3 regions of the Pseudarthrobacter sp. NIBRBAC000502771 genome follow, and region 2 is predicted to be linked to each of the others. Evidence: riboswitches for the same ligand, from Rfam matches in the RefSeq annotation. Region 2 holds a riboswitch; each other region holds the start of a gene.
What was found. Region 2 has a riboswitch for thiamine pyrophosphate ahead of thiD (bifunctional hydroxymethylpyrimidine kinase/phosphomethylpyrimidine kinase). Riboswitches for the same ligand answer to the same signal wherever they lie in the genome.

Region 1 (4,820 bases), 440 kb from region 2:
GCCAGGAGTGCAGCGCCCAGGCCGTCCAGGCTGGGTGCCCCGCCGGTGCCCATGATCAGCCGGGATCCAAGGGCGACGCCGTCAATCACCAGGCCGTCGGCGGCCCCGGGATTCCCGGCCGGGTTGATGGTGCCTGTTTCGGTCATGGTGTCAGCCTCCCTGTACTGCTGTGACAAGTTCAATGTCGTCGCCCTCGGCGAGCGCCGTGGCGAACCATTGGCTCCGCGGCACCACCTGGGCATTATGGGCGACGGCGACCCCCAGCTTCCCGCCGTCGGTCGCCTGGCCGTTCGGTGCCAGCGGGCGTCCGGTGACCTGGCTGACGAGCGTGGTGATGGAGGTGCCGTCCGCCACCGTGTGGGTGTTTCCGTTCAGGGTGATGTTCACACTGTCTCCTTGGTGTGGTGGTTTGTGCGGGCGGCGGCCGGACGCGAGAACCGCTCCGGACTGAAGGGCGCCCAGCGCGGGTCGGCATGCCCGTCCAGCAACCCGGCGCAGATGGCTGCGGCAGCGGGAGTGAGCAGCACCCCGTGCCGGAAGAACCCGGTGGCGATGATGAGTCCGGGGACGTGCCCGGCCTTGTCGCCTGCAGATCCGGGGGCCGCCGGCACGCGGCCCAGCAGCGGCGCGTTGTCGGGGGTTCCGGGCCGGGCCCTTGCGGTGCACTCCAGCAGCTCCAGTTCGGCGACGGCGGGCACCAGCGCCTGGGCATCGCGCAGCAGCTGATAGACGCCCCCGGCGCTGACGGCATCGGACAGCGCGTCCTCGCGCTGGGTGGCTCCGATGACCACGGTCCCGTCCTGCCGGGGAACGATGTAGACGGGGACACCGTGCACCAGCCCGCGCACCGTGGACGTCACAAGGGGCTGGAGGTGCTGCGGAACGGCGAGGCGGAGGATGTCTCCGTGTACGGGGCGCAGGGGCAGGTCGAGGCCGTCGGGCAGGCCGCCCAGGTCCCCTGCCTGCAGCCCGTTGGCCACGATCGTTTCCGTTGCCAGGACGGTGCCGCCGCCAGCCAGGCTGGCGCCGACGACCCTTCCGCCCTCCCACAGCAGGCCGCCGGCCCGGTCCGGCACGGCGTACCCTTCCACCGCCCCTGCAACAGCCAGGCCAGGCTTCCCGCGGACGGCACCGGCGAGGGCCTGCCGCAGGGCAGCCAGCAGGCGGCGGGGATCGACCTGGTGGTCCGCAGGCGTGTCAAGGGCGCAGGCTATCGCGGGGCTGAGGAGTGGCTCGCGTTTGCGGGCGTCCCGCACGGTGAGTGGTTCCACGGCAAGTCCGTTGGCCTGCTGTACGGCGCGGAGGTCCATCAGCGCGCGGCGGTCCGCGGCGTCGGCACCCACGGCGAGTGTCGGCGTCGTCAGGTATCCGGAACCGGAGGTGGCTCCTGCGATGCCTGCGGCGAAACCGGGCCAGCGGGAGGAAGCGTCAAGCATCAGTTCCAGGAGGTCCTCCTCCTGGTAGTGCAGTTCGCTGACGGGGGCCAGCATTCCTGCGGCGGCCCAGCTGGCACCGCTTCCGGGCGCGTCATCGATCAGGGCCACGGAGCGGCCGGAGCGCTGCGCCTCCCAGGCGATGCCATGGCCCACCACTCCGCCGCCGATGACGGCGACGTCCGCGCGGACCGTGGAACGGGGGGCACTGGACGGCCCGGCACGATGGTCAACGGGGGTGCTCATAAGGTTCCTTCCCTACGCCGGCATTATCCGGATCAGGTCAAGCGGTCGGCTCTGACGCCCTCTCAGCCCGGCGCTTTGTGACAGCTGCCGCGGGCTCCCGCAGTACCAGGCCAGTTTAGAGGAACTAGGCTTGCAGGCATGAATGTGTCCGCTTCCTCCCTGCCCGCAGGCCCCCACGCTCCAGCAGCCCCGGCCGGCATAGCCGAAGTTGCCAACGCCGGCCACAACGACGCCCTGAAGGCGGCCCGCCTGTACCTGTGCACCGATGCACGCACTGCGCACGGCGACTTCGCGGAGTTTGTGGACGCCGCGTTTGCCGGCGGCGTGGACATCATCCAGCTGCGGGACAAGACCATCGAGGCCGCCGAGGAACTGGACCTCCTGGCGGCGTTGAAGGAGACCGCGGTACGCCATGGCCGGCTGTGGGCCGTCAATGACCGCGCCGATATTGCCGTGCTGTCCGGGGCGCCGGTGTTCCACATCGGCCAAAAGGACCTTCCGCTGGCTGCGGCGCGCACGCTGGTCAACGGCAACGCCGCCATCGGCCTCTCCAGCCACACCACGGGCCAGGTCGACGCCGCCCTCGCTGCGACCGGCGGCCCGTCCGGGCTGGACTACTTCTGCGTTGGGCCGGTATGGGCCACACCCACCAAACCCGGCAGGGCCGCCGTCGGGCCTGAACTGGTGAAGTACGCCGCCGATGCCTCCGGGCAGGCCGGGGATCCGGTGCCGTGGTTTGCCATCGGCGGCATCGACCACGGGAACGTCCGCGAGGTGGTGGCGGCCGGTGCACGCCGGATCGTGGTGGTCCGCGCCATCACCGAGGCCGCCGACCCCGCGGCAGCCGCTGCCTCGCTCCTCGGCGCGCTGGACGGCTGAGACTGCTTAATCCCGGGACTTGGCGCTACGCTGAATTTTGTGTCGCATCATCGGTTGGCCCCTAACGTCCGTGACCACAGGAACGCCTTGGAAGAGGCGCTGGGCCTGCTGCGGACCGAACTTGAGCTGCCCGGGCCGTACCCTGCCGACGCGGTGGAAGACGCCCGGGCCGCCGTCGCGGCGTTGAAGCTGCCGTCCTACGACCTGACCGCCGTCGAGTTCGTGACTATCGATCCGGCGTCCTCCACGGACCTGGACCAGGCAGTCTTCATCGAACCGGACGGCACCGGCTACCGCGTCATGTATGCCATCGCCGACGTCCCCGCATTCGTTGCACCGGGCGGGCCGCTGGACGCCGAGACCCGGCGCCGCGGACAGACGTTCTACGCTCCGGACGGCCGGATCCCGCTGCATCCGGAGGTGATCAGCGAGGGGGCCGGCAGCCTGCTGCCCGGCCAGGAGTGCTCGGCTTTCGTCTGGGACTTCACGCTCGACGGCGAAGCGTCCGTGATTACCGTCGGCGTCCGGCGGGCGCGGGTCCGCAGCCGCGACAAGCTCAGCTACAAAAGTGCCCAGGCCGCCCTCGACGCCGGGACCGCCCCACCCGTCCTCCGGCTGCTCCGCGAGGTGGGGCTGAAACGCGTGGCGCTGGAACGGGCACGGGAGGGCGCCAGCCTGAACATGCCCGAGCAGGAAATCGTCCAGCTGCCGGACGGCGGCTACCGGATTGACGCCGTCCCGCAGCTTCCCGTCGAGGACTGGAACGCGCAGATTTCGTTGATGACCGGAATGGCAGCCGCGCAGCTCATGCTTGAGGGCAAGGTGGGCATCCTGCGCACCATGCCCGCACCTGACGAACGGTCGCTGCGGCACTTCCGGCTGCAGACAGAGGTGCTGGGCAGGCCGTGGGACGGGCAGGTCAGCTACGGCGAATACCTGCGGTCGCTCGATCCCACCGACCCGCGCCAGCTGGCCATCATGCATTCGGCCGGGATGCTGTTCCGCGGCGCGTCCTACACCGCCTTTGACGGCACGGTCCCCGAAGACGGTATCCAGTCCGCCATCGGCGCCGCCTACGCCCACACCACGGCGCCGCTGCGCCGCTTGGTGGACCGGTTCGTGCTGGTCATCTGCGAGGCCCTGAGCAACGGCGGCGATGTTCCCGGCTGGGCGCGCGAAGCCCTGCCCCTGCTTCCGGGCATCATGGCAGGATCGGACCAGCTGGCGTCAAGGATGGAGCGCCTGGCCCTGGATACCGTGGAAGCGGCACTGCTGCTGAACCACATCGGGCAGGAATTCGATGCGATCGTCATCTCCGGATCCAAGCCGCAGAACGGGAACGGCAACGGGAATGGCAAGAATGGAAATGGGAACGGCAGTTCGGGGATTATCCAGATTGCCGAACCGGCGGTGACCGCTCGGTGCGCCGGGGAGCTGGAGTCCGGCACCAAGGTCCGGGTACGGCTGGTTTCCTCCGATATCACCACCCGGCAGATCCACTTCGAGCTCGTTTCCTGAACGGCAGGCGGCCCCCAGGCGGTCCGAAACCGTGTTTTTGTGCCCTTACGGCTAGACTGGAGGGGTAGAATTGGATGCCCGGTCGTTGATTTCCTTGATTTGAAACCAACAAGCCCGCCCCTACGCGATCTTGAGAAGTACCCGTTGGTCACCAGTGCCAGCATTAGATAGCCCGCGATCGGCTTCCACTGGAATCGCTTGCGCGCCTGAGCGTGCTCCGGAACGGCCAGCCCTGGCCGGCCCGTTGAGCAGGCAGCGCCATTGCCTAAATGAATAAGGAAACTCCCCTGTGAGTGAATTGCATACCCACCAGCTTCTGAGCGATGAGTCCGGCACGGAAACCATCGAGCCGGAAGAAACCATCGTCTCGGACGAAAAGCCGCACGAGATCGCGGAGAAGTCCTTCGCCGACTACAACGTCCGCGCCGACATCGTCGAATCGCTGGCTGACGCCGGCATCACCCACCCGTTCCCCATCCAGGCCATGACCCTGCCGGTGGCCCTGGCCGGACATGACATCATCGGACAGGCCAAGACCGGCACCGGCAAGACCCTCGGGTTCGGCATTCCCGCCCTGCAGCGCGTCATGGGCCAGGACGATCCCGGATACGCCACGCTGGCCGTCCCCGGAGCCCCGCAGGCGCTGGTGATCGTTCCGACCCGCGAGCTTGCCGTGCAGGTGGCCAGCGACCTTCAGACGGCCTCCCGCAAACGCAATGCAAGAATCACCACTATTTATGGTGG
Region 2 (4,820 bases):
AGCGCATCCTCAAGGACCGCCTTCCCGAGCACGCCGGCGTCATTGTCCGCACCGCCGCCGAGGGCGCTTCCGAGGAAGAGCTCACGCACGACATCAACCGGCTGCGCGCCCAGTGGGAAGGCATCGAAAGCCAGTCCACCTCCACCAAGATCCTGGCCCCCGAGCTCCTCTACGGCGAACCCGACCTGACCATCAAGGTGGTCCGTGACGTCTTCAACGAGGACTTCTCCAAGCTCATCGTTTCCGGCGAGGAGGCCTGGGACACCATCGAGGCCTACGTCACCTACGTGGCGCCGGACCTTGTGGGCCGGCTCGAGAAGTGGACCAAGGACCAGGACATCTTCTCCGCCTGGCGAATCGACGAACAGATCCACAAAGCCCTCGAACGGAAGGTCTTCCTGCCCTCCGGCGGCTCCCTGGTGATCGACCGCACCGAGGCCATGACCGTGGTGGACGTCAACACGGGCAAGTTCACCGGCAGCGGCGGCAACCTCGAGGAAACCGTCACCAAGAACAACCTCGAAGCGGCCGAGGAAGTGGTGCGCCAGCTGCGGCTGCGCGACATCGGCGGCATCATCGTGATCGACTTCATCGACATGGTGCTCGAATCCAACCGCGACCTGGTCCTGCGCCGCCTGGTTGAGTGCCTGGGCCGCGACCGGACCAAGCACCAGGTTGCCGAAGTGACCTCACTCGGACTGGTCCAGATGACGCGCAAGCGCATGGGCACCGGCCTGCTGGAGGTGTTCGGCGAGCAGTGCGAGGCCTGCGCCGGCCGGGGCGTCGTGACCCACGACGACCCCGTGGAGCACCGCCGGGCCAACACGGTGGCGGCCGAGCACCACGTCCAGCGCACCGACAACCGGCCCGAAACCCGTGCGGAGGCCCGCCCGGAAGCGCAGCGGAACGACGCCCAGCCCGGCGTCCGGTCCGAACGCAAGCGGCGGCGGGGACGCGGCGGCCAGCAGCCCGAGGCTGCCCCGGCACCTGCCGTCCATGTCCACACCGTCCAGCCGGACCCGTCCGACGCCGAGCGGCACGCCAAGGCGGAGGCAACCAGGCTTGCCCTGGCGAACATCGCCGCTGCCGCCCATGCGGCCCACCTGCACGACGACGAGGTAGCGGCTGCCCGGCAGGTGCCGGCCGCGGAGCCTGCGCAGGTACCCGTTGAGGAGAAGCACGACGCCGATGCCCCGGCACGTCCCGCAGCCGTCCTCACGTTCGGCGGCGAGGAAGTCCCGCTTCCGTTCGTGGAGCACGCCGGGGAACAGCATCCGAAGCCTGCCCTGACGCTGGACCGGCTTGCGGAAGCATTCGCACACCTGGGCCAGCCGGCCTCCCCTGTGGGGGACGCGCCTGCCAGTCAGGCAGAGGCTCTGCAGGCAGCAGAAGAGGCAGCACCGGAGCAGCCGGCCGGGGCAGGGGCGGCGGGAGCCCGCGCCGGTGCCGCTCCTGAGGCGTCCCCTGAAAAGGACTATTCGGACCACACGCTGGAGCAGTCCCGGCAGCGCCGGCCCCGGCGCCACCGGGCCGCCAGCCGTGCCCAGGGTGCCGCCAACGAGACCGCCGTCCAGCACCATGAAAACGTCCAGGCTGATGCCGGTGGGCACTCGCACGCAGCGAAGGCCCCCGAACCCGCGAAGGACCAGCCGGAACCGCGGAAGGCGGCCGAGGAACCCATCATCCTCGGCGTCGGGGTGCCTGCCTCGGAACTCTAGGCACAGGAGCTTCCAGCCAGGAATCCCCGTCCTGCGCATCGGTCCACCCGGATTACCGGGGGTACCGTGCGGGGCGGGGATTCCTGCCGTTGCGGGATGGCCCATTTTTGCGGCGGCCGTTGTCACCTTTTTCCCGGGTGCGGCACACGGGCTAGGGTAGGAACCGACACGGGGTGCCGCGCAGCAGGCCGGCTGAGATCCAGACCCGTTGAACCTGTCCGGCTAGTACCGGCGAAGGGATGTCTCTTGTCTTCGACCCTTTCCATGCCCCTGCCAGCTTCCTCCGCCGCCAGCACCGGGCTGCCAACCGGCCGGGAAGTCCCGCGGGTCCTGTCCATCGCCGGCTCCGACCCGTCAGGGGGCGCAGGCATCCAGGCCGACCTGAAAAGCATTGCCGCCCACGGCGGTTACGGCATGGCTGCTATCACGGCCCTGACGGCGCAGAACACGTGCGGTGTACAGGCAGTCCACGTTCCTCCCGCGGCCTTCCTGGCGAAGCAGCTGGACGCGGTCAGCGATGATATCTCCATTGACGCCGTCAAGATCGGCATGCTGGGGGACGAGGCCGTGATCGGCACTGTCCGGCTTTGGCTGGAGAAGGTCCGTCCCGCCGTCGTTGTCCTGGACCCGGTGATGGTGGCCACCAGCGGCGACCGGCTGCTGAAAGAGTCCGCCGAGGCCGCCCTCCGGGACCTCTTGCCCCTGGCCCACCTCATTACCCCCAACCTGCCGGAGCTTGCCATGCTGGTGGGCGCGGATCCAGCAGACAGCTGGGCGGCTGCGCTGGAGCAGGGGAGGCGCCTGGCGGATGCCACCGGCGCCACCATCCTTGTCAAGGGCGGGCACCTGGCGGGTGCGGACTGCCCGGATGCGCTGGTCAATACGGCAGGCCTCCTGCCAGGGGAAGTGGTGGAGGTGCAGGGAAACCGCATCGACACGCGCAACAGCCACGGCACCGGCTGTTCCCTGTCCTCCGCGATGGCCACCGTCCAGGCACGCCTTGGCGACTGGGAGGCATCGCTCCGAACGGTCAAGCCATGGCTGGCCGTCGCCCTTGAGAAGTCGGAGCAGCTTGAAGTGGGCTGGGGAAACGGCCCGGTGCACCATTTCCACCATGTGCGGCCGGCCCTCGCGGAAGGCGCTTTCGCTGCCCGGCTGTGGACGGAAGCCCAGCAGGACCTGGCGGACATCTACGCCCTGGACTTCATCCACGGCCTGGCCGCCGGGGACCTGGCCGAGAAGGACTTCGCCTACTACCTGGCGCAGGATGCCCTGTACCTGAACGGCTACTCCCGGGTCCTTGCCCGGGCGAGTGCCCTGGCCCCGTCAGAAGGGGAGCAGCTGTTCTGGGCCGGATCATCGCAGCAGTGCCTGGAGGTGGAGTCGGAACTGCACCGCTCGTGGCTCAGCACCCGCCCCGCCCAGGGCGGACTTGGCCCCGTCACCAAGGCCTACGTGGACCACCTCACCGCAGCATCGGCGTCGGGAAGCTACGCCGTCCTGGCCGCCGCCGTCCTGCCCTGCTTCTGGCTTTACGCCGAAGTCGGGGAAAAGCTGCACGCCCGGTTCCTTGCCTCGGGAGAGCCGGGCGGCCACGCCTACGCAGCCTGGCTCCGGACCTACGCGGACGAGGGCTTCGCCGAGGCCACCCGCCGGGCCATCGCCATCGTGGACGCAGCAGGACGGAGGGCCTCCGACCACGAACGCGCGGCGATGGTGACTGCGTTCAAGCAGTCCTGCCGCCTGGAAGTGGAATTCTTCGACGCGCCGAGGTTGCATTCCTGAACCCTCCGGGCAGCGCCGCCGCTATGATGGAGTCCATGGTTGCGGTGCTGCCTGTCGGAGTGTGGTTACTACCACACCCGGGCCGCCGGAACCAGCCTCATTTGCGGCCGTAGATGGATTTAGCGTATTCTGGATCTTCGGTGCTTACGCCAACACTTGGGTTATGACCCCACGGCGTTGAGGCACAGCGCGAACCCTGGCTTTTTTGAGTCGGTTCCGCACGCAAATTTTGTAATAAACGTCGAGAGAAGTGAGTTCCCAAGTGGTGTACGCGATTGTCCGCGCAGGCGGCCGCCAAGAGAAGGTTTCCGTTGGAGACTTCGTTACCCTGAACCGCGTCGCCGGTGGAGCCGGCAGCACCATTGAGCTGCCCGCACTGCTCCTGGTTGATGGTGACAAGGTCACCTCTGCCGCCGCTGACCTGGCCAAGGTAACTGTTACGGCTGAAATCCTCCAGGACCTGCGTGGTCCTAAGATTGTCATCCAGAAGTTCAAGAACAAGACCGGCTACAAGAAGCGCCAGGGTCACCGCCAGGAACTGACCAAGGTCAAGATCACCGGCATCAAGTAACCACCGGTTACTGTTCAGGTATTTCAACAGATTCCCCAGAATTTAGAGGCAGGCATTTCAGATGGCACATAAAAAGGGCGCGAGCTCCACTCGCAACGGTCGCGATTCCAACGCTCAGTACCTCGGCGTCAAGCGCTTCGGCGGCCAGGTTGTTTCCGCCGGCGAGATCATCGTCCGCCAGCGTGGCACCCACTTCCACCCCGGCGCCGGCGTTGGCCGTGGCGGTGACGACACCCTGTTCGCACTGACCCCGGGCGCCGTTGAATTCGGCACCCGCCGCGGTCGTCGCGTAGTCAACATCGTTGCTGCTGCAGCTGCAGAGTAACAACCAGTTCTGAAGCGGTGGAGCGGGCCTGAGGGTCCGCTCCACTGTTCTTTTAACAGCATTACAATCGATGTGGCGTCCCCGGGCGCCCCATAAACAGCACCTGAGGAGATCCACGTGGCCAGCTTTGTAGACCGGGTAGTACTGCATGTATCCGGCGGAACCGGCGGCCATGGTTGCGTCTCCGTCCACCGCGAGAAGTTCAAGCCACTCGGCGGTCCCGACGGCGGGAACGGCGGCAACGGCGGCGACGTGATCCTGCGCGTGGACCACCAGACCACTACGCTCCTCGACTACCACCACGCACCGCACCGGCACGCGAGCAACGGCGGTCCCGGCATGGGCGACTGGCGCGGCGGCAAGAACGGCGAGACCCTGATCCTCCCCGTTCCGGACGGCACGGTGGTCAAGACCAAGGACG
Region 3 (4,820 bases), 1.5 Mb from region 2:
GCCCTGGCCCAAAGCGACATCAAGCGCCTCCTCTCGTTCACCCTGGTCAGCCACATCGGCTACATGGTGTTCGGGCTGGCCATGTCCTCGGCTGTTGGGCTGGCGGCGGCGGTCTTCTACGTGGCGCACCACATCACCATCCAGACCAGCCTCTTCCTGGTCACCGGCCTCATCGAACGGCGCGGCGGCAGCTCGTCCGTGGACCGGCTGGGCGGACTCGCCAAGCTCTCACCCATGCTGGCGCTGTTGTTCTTCATCCCCGGGATGAACCTGGCCGGCATCCCGCCGTTCTCCGGATTCCTCGGCAAGGTTGGCCTGCTGCAAGCCGGCGTGGAGCTGGGCACGCCGCTGGCCTACGCGCTGGTGATCGGCGGCGTGGTGACCAGCCTCCTGACGCTTCTGGCCATCGCCCGGGTGTGGAACCGTGCGTTCTGGCGGAAGCCGGAGGACGCCGAGCACCCCGACCCCGTGCTCCTTGCCACTCCCGCTGCGAGGGTCTCCGGGCCGGGAGCCAAGGTGAACAACACGGTGACCCTCCTGCCGCGCACCATGGTGGGCTCCACGGCCGCCCTGGTGGTGCTCGGTGTTGCCCTGACCGTCTTCGCCGGACCATTGTTCGCACTTTCGGACCGGGCAGCCCGGGACATGCTTGACCGGACGCCGTACATCCAGGCGGTGCTGGGCGAGGGCATCGCCGTTCCCGGCACCACCGCGGCGGGAGGAGGACGATGAGCCGTAAACGCATTTCGCTGCGCCAGGAACTTCCGCTCCTGGTCTGGCTGGTGATTGTGTGGGGCGCCCTGTGGCAGGATTTCAGCCCCGGCAACCTCCTCTTCGGGACCCTGCTGGCCGTGGGCGTGGCCCGGCTCTTCTACCTCCCGCCGGTGGAGCTCAGCGGCCGGTTCAATATTCTCCACGCCGTGCCGTTTGCGCTGGCCTTCGTGGGCAAGGTGGTGGTGGCCAGCGCACAGGTCCTGTATCTGGCAGCTGTCCGCGGCCCCAAGGTGACCAATGCCGTGGTCGCGGTGAAACTGCGCAGCCACCAGGACCTGATCGTCACTGCCACGGGACACGTGATTTCCCTGATCCCGGGTTCCCTGGTGGTGGACGTGGACCGTTCCACGTCCACGCTGTACCTGCACGCACTCAACATCACCTCCAAGAAGGACGTGGAAGGCCTGCGGAACGAGGTCCGCTCCATTGAAGCGGGCCTGATCCGCATCATGGGCACCGCGGATGAACTTGAAGAGGTCCGTATGGAGGCCGGCGCATGATGCCCGTTGTCCTGGCTGTCACAGCCGTCATTTTCTCGCTGGCGGCCGCCGGTGCCATCATCCGGATCGCCCGTGGCCCGTCGCTGCTGGACCGGGTGCTGGCTGCCGACGTGCTGCTCGCAATCCTTGCCGGGGCGCTGTGCATCGATATGGCGGTGAACCGGCACCTGAACAACCTGATGCTGGTGGTGGCCATCTCCATCATCGGGTTCATCGGTTCCGTGACCGTAGCCCGGTTCGTGGCAGACAGGAGGGTCAAGCCCAATGAATCCTGACTTCTCCGGGCCCGACGCCTGGATCGACCTCGTCTCCGCCGTGTTCATGGTGGTGGGTGCCCTCATGTCCCTGGGCGCCGCGATAGGCCTGCTGCGGTTCCCGGACCTCCTGAGCCGCATGCACGCCGCCACGAAGCCGCAGGTGCTGGGGCTCTTCCTGCTGCTGGCGGCCATCGGGCTGCAGCTGCGGACGTGGTGGGTGTGGCCGGTTCTGGTGGTGGCGTGGATCTTCCAACTCCTCACGGTGCCCGTGTCCGCCCACATGGTGGGCCGTGCCGGCTACCGCACCAAGCACCTGCACCGGGAACTGCTCACCACCGATGAACTGGAAGCCGTGGTGCAAAAAGCCGCCGCCGAGACTGCCCGGAAGGACAGCCCCGACGACGGCCGGTAACGCTGGGGCACGACGCTAGACGATGTCCTGGGTCTTCGCGAAGCGGGTGATGGCGCGCTGGGTGCCGCGGTTGGCCAGGACCTGGATGATGGCACTGACCGACGCCGAGATCAGCGCAAAGGTCAGCGCCGAACGCAGGCTGGTGGGTACGTCCTCGTGTTTGCCGGTGGGCGGCTTCTGTCCGGTGGTCTTTTCCCAGATGGCATTGACCAGTTTGGTACCGGCGAGGCCTGCGCCGAGGCTCACGCCTGTCCCGAGCAGTTTGATGAGAAGGTTCATTCCAGGTACTCCTTGCGGGCGGAAAACGGACTGCTCCCAGCCTAGCCGGTCATATCCGGGTGATTGGCGCCGGCAGCCCGCAATCCAGCCCGGCCAGGTGTAAACTTGACCACGCCCAACCGGGCACAACAACAAGCGTTACCCACACCAAAAGCAACACTAAAAACGACAGGGGAGCGCCGCCGTCGGACAACCTGGCATTAGCCGGGCACCGCAGGTGGGCGCTGAGAGTGCGGACAGCCGCAGACCCTCGAACCTGATCCGGTTAGTACCGGCGCAAGGGAGTCGAGTTCTCAAAGTGTCGCGGTTCCACGGCCACAGGCCGCCGGCCGGGTCCACTTTCCCCTCCTGTTTCCCAGGAGGATCACATGAGTACTGCAGCAATCAAGAAGACCACCAGCAAGTCCTGGCGCGTCGTGGACATCGTCGTCGCCGCGCTGGTGGCCATCGCGGGCGGCGTTATTTTCTGGGCATGGGACCAGGGTGCCGCCGCCCTGTCGGCCCCCATGAACGCAGCCTACCCACCCCTGACCGGCCTGCTCGCCGGGGGCTGGATGATTCCCGGCGTGCTGGGAATGCTGATCATCCGCAAGCCCGGGGCGGCCCTGTTCTGCGAGACCGTCGCCGCCACCGGCGAACTGCTGATGGGTTCCCAGTACGGCGCCTCGGTCCTGTTCTCCGGTTTCATCCAGGGCCTGGGCGCGGAAATCATCTTCGCAATCTTCGTCTACCGCAAGTTCAACCTGCCCGTGTCCCTGCTGGCAGGCGCCGCGGCCGGATTCTTCTGCGGCCTGAACGATTCGTTTGCACCGTGGGGCTGGAACATCGCCTACTCCGGCGCCGACAAGCTGGCCTACATTGTCCTCACCACCATTTCCGGGGCCATCCTTGCGGGTGCCCTGGCCTGGGTTGCCACCCGCGGCCTGGCACGCACCGGGGTGCTGAGCTCCTTCGCGTCCCGCAAGGCCGCAACGGAGCCCGTCTTCTCCTGATGGCACCCTCCCAGGACTCCGGCGCGGTCCGCCCCGCCGCCGTCACCGCCCGTGGCTGGGGCTGGCGGCATGCCGGCAGAGCCAAACCCGCCGTCCACGGCCTTGACCTGGACATCGCCCCCGGGGAGCGGGTGCTCCTGCTCGGCCCCTCCGGCGCAGGGAAGTCCACGCTGCTTCACGCGCTGGCCGGCGTCCTGGGAGACATCGACGACGACGGCGAATCAGGCGACGCCGACGAGTCCGGTTCGCTCCGGGTGGACGGAGCCGCGCCCCGCGCCCAGCGCGGCCGCGCCGGCCTGATGCAGCAGGACCCCGAAACGCAGGTGGTCCTTTCCCGGGTGGGGGACGACGTCGCCTTCGGCGCCGAAAACCTCGCGGTGCCCCGCGACGCGATCTGGCCCCGGGTGCACGCGGCGCTTGCCGACGTCGGACTCTCCCACCTCCCGCTGGACCACCCGACGTCGGCCCTGTCCGGCGGGCAAAAGCAGCGCCTGGCGCTGGCGGGCATCCTGGCGATGCGTCCCGGCCTGATCCTGCTGGACGAACCCACCGCCAACCTCGACCCGGACGGCGTCCTGGAGGTCCGCGACGCCGTGGCCCGCTGCCTGGACAAGACCGGGGCCACCCTTGTGGTGGTGGAGCACCGGGTTTCCGTCTGGAAGGACCTGGTGGACCGGATCATTGTCCTGCAGCCGGGCTCGGCCTCGGATCCCGCCGTGCTCCTGGACGGCCCGCCGGACCGTGTGCTCAGTGAGGCGAGGACCATGCTGGCCGCTGCCGGCGTGTGGGTGCCCGGGTATGTGCCCGCGACCCGACCCCGCGCTGCGGTCCCCGCCCCGGGAACGGGGAACCTGTTGTTGGCCGCTGAGCAGCTTGCCGTGTCCCGCGGACGCGCCCGCCGGCAGGGCTTTCGGAAGATTCCGCCGGCGCCGGTCCAGGAGGACGTGGCTGCACAGGTCCGCGCCGGGCAGGCCCTTGCCATCACCGGTCCCAACGGTGCCGGCAAGTCAACCTTCGCCCTGACCCTGGCCGGCCTGCTGGAGCCCGTGGCGGGGAAAGTTTCAGCCACGCTGGACCTCAGCCGCGGCGCCGGCATCGACCCCTACAAGTGGAAGGCCCAGCAGCTGATCTCGCGGGTGGGCACGGTGTTCCAGGAGCCGGAACACCAGTTCGTCACCGGGAAGGTACTGGACGAACTGCAGTTCGGCCCGCGGCACCTGGGGCACGGCGCGGACAGGGTGGACGAACTGCTGGAGCGCCTGCGGCTCACCCAGCTGGTGGACGCCAACCCCTACACGCTCTCCGGCGGGGAAAAGCGGCGCCTCTCCGTGGCCACCGTCCTTGCCGCCAGCCCCCAGGTGCTGATCCTGGACGAGCCCACGTTCGGGCAGGATGCCAATACCTGGGCCGAACTCGCATCATTCCTGTCCGAGCTTCTGGATGCGGGTACGGCGGTGGTTTCCGTGACCCATGACGCGGAGTTCACCTCGGCCCTGGGCGGGACGGAACTGCGGATGGCTGCCGCGGAGGCGGTGGCACCATGAGGCAGGAACTCACCTTGAGCGGCAACCATGCACTCCTGGCCCGCGCCAACCCGCTCAGCAAG

Region 1: it holds a riboswitch for thiamine pyrophosphate, as region 2 does, so the genes downstream of both, thiO (glycine oxidase ThiO) here and thiD (bifunctional hydroxymethylpyrimidine kinase/phosphomethylpyrimidine kinase) in region 2, are expected to answer to the same signal.
Region 3: it holds a riboswitch for thiamine pyrophosphate, as region 2 does, so the genes downstream of both, NIBR502771_RS06830 (ECF transporter S component) here and thiD (bifunctional hydroxymethylpyrimidine kinase/phosphomethylpyrimidine kinase) in region 2, are expected to answer to the same signal.

Annotation. Positions count from the first base shown of each region.
Region 1 covers NZ_CP041187.1:2,489,416-2,494,235, reverse strand. Annotated here, with positions in the region: gene NIBR502771_RS11745 (thiazole synthase) at 1-146, opposite strand, end outside; gene thiS (sulfur carrier protein ThiS) at 151-387, opposite strand; gene thiO (glycine oxidase ThiO) at 384-1,679, opposite strand; TPP riboswitch at 1,672-1,790, opposite strand; gene thiE (thiamine phosphate synthase) at 1,818-2,558, shown strand; gene NIBR502771_RS11725 (RNB domain-containing ribonuclease) at 2,598-4,076, shown strand; gene NIBR502771_RS11720 (DEAD/DEAH box helicase) at 4,366-4,820, shown strand, end outside.
Region 2 covers NZ_CP041187.1:2,925,527-2,930,346, forward strand. Annotated here, with positions in the region: gene NIBR502771_RS13685 (Rne/Rng family ribonuclease) at 1-1,718, shown strand, start outside; TPP riboswitch at 1,878-1,975, shown strand; gene thiD (bifunctional hydroxymethylpyrimidine kinase/phosphomethylpyrimidine kinase) at 1,983-3,503, shown strand; gene rplU (50S ribosomal protein L21) at 3,766-4,074, shown strand; gene rpmA (50S ribosomal protein L27) at 4,136-4,399, shown strand; gene obgE (GTPase ObgE) at 4,517-4,820, shown strand, end outside.
Region 3 covers NZ_CP041187.1:1,455,508-1,460,327, forward strand. Annotated here, with positions in the region: gene NIBR502771_RS06805 (Na+/H+ antiporter subunit D) at 1-732, shown strand, start outside; gene NIBR502771_RS06810 (Na+/H+ antiporter subunit E) at 729-1,274, shown strand; gene NIBR502771_RS06815 (monovalent cation/H+ antiporter complex subunit F) at 1,271-1,549, shown strand; gene mnhG (monovalent cation/H(+) antiporter subunit G) at 1,539-1,943, shown strand; gene NIBR502771_RS06825 (DUF4235 domain-containing protein) at 1,959-2,222, opposite strand; TPP riboswitch at 2,383-2,523, shown strand; gene NIBR502771_RS06830 (ECF transporter S component) at 2,591-3,214, shown strand; gene NIBR502771_RS06835 (ABC transporter ATP-binding protein) at 3,214-4,758, shown strand; gene NIBR502771_RS06840 (energy-coupling factor transporter transmembrane protein EcfT) at 4,755-4,820, shown strand, end outside.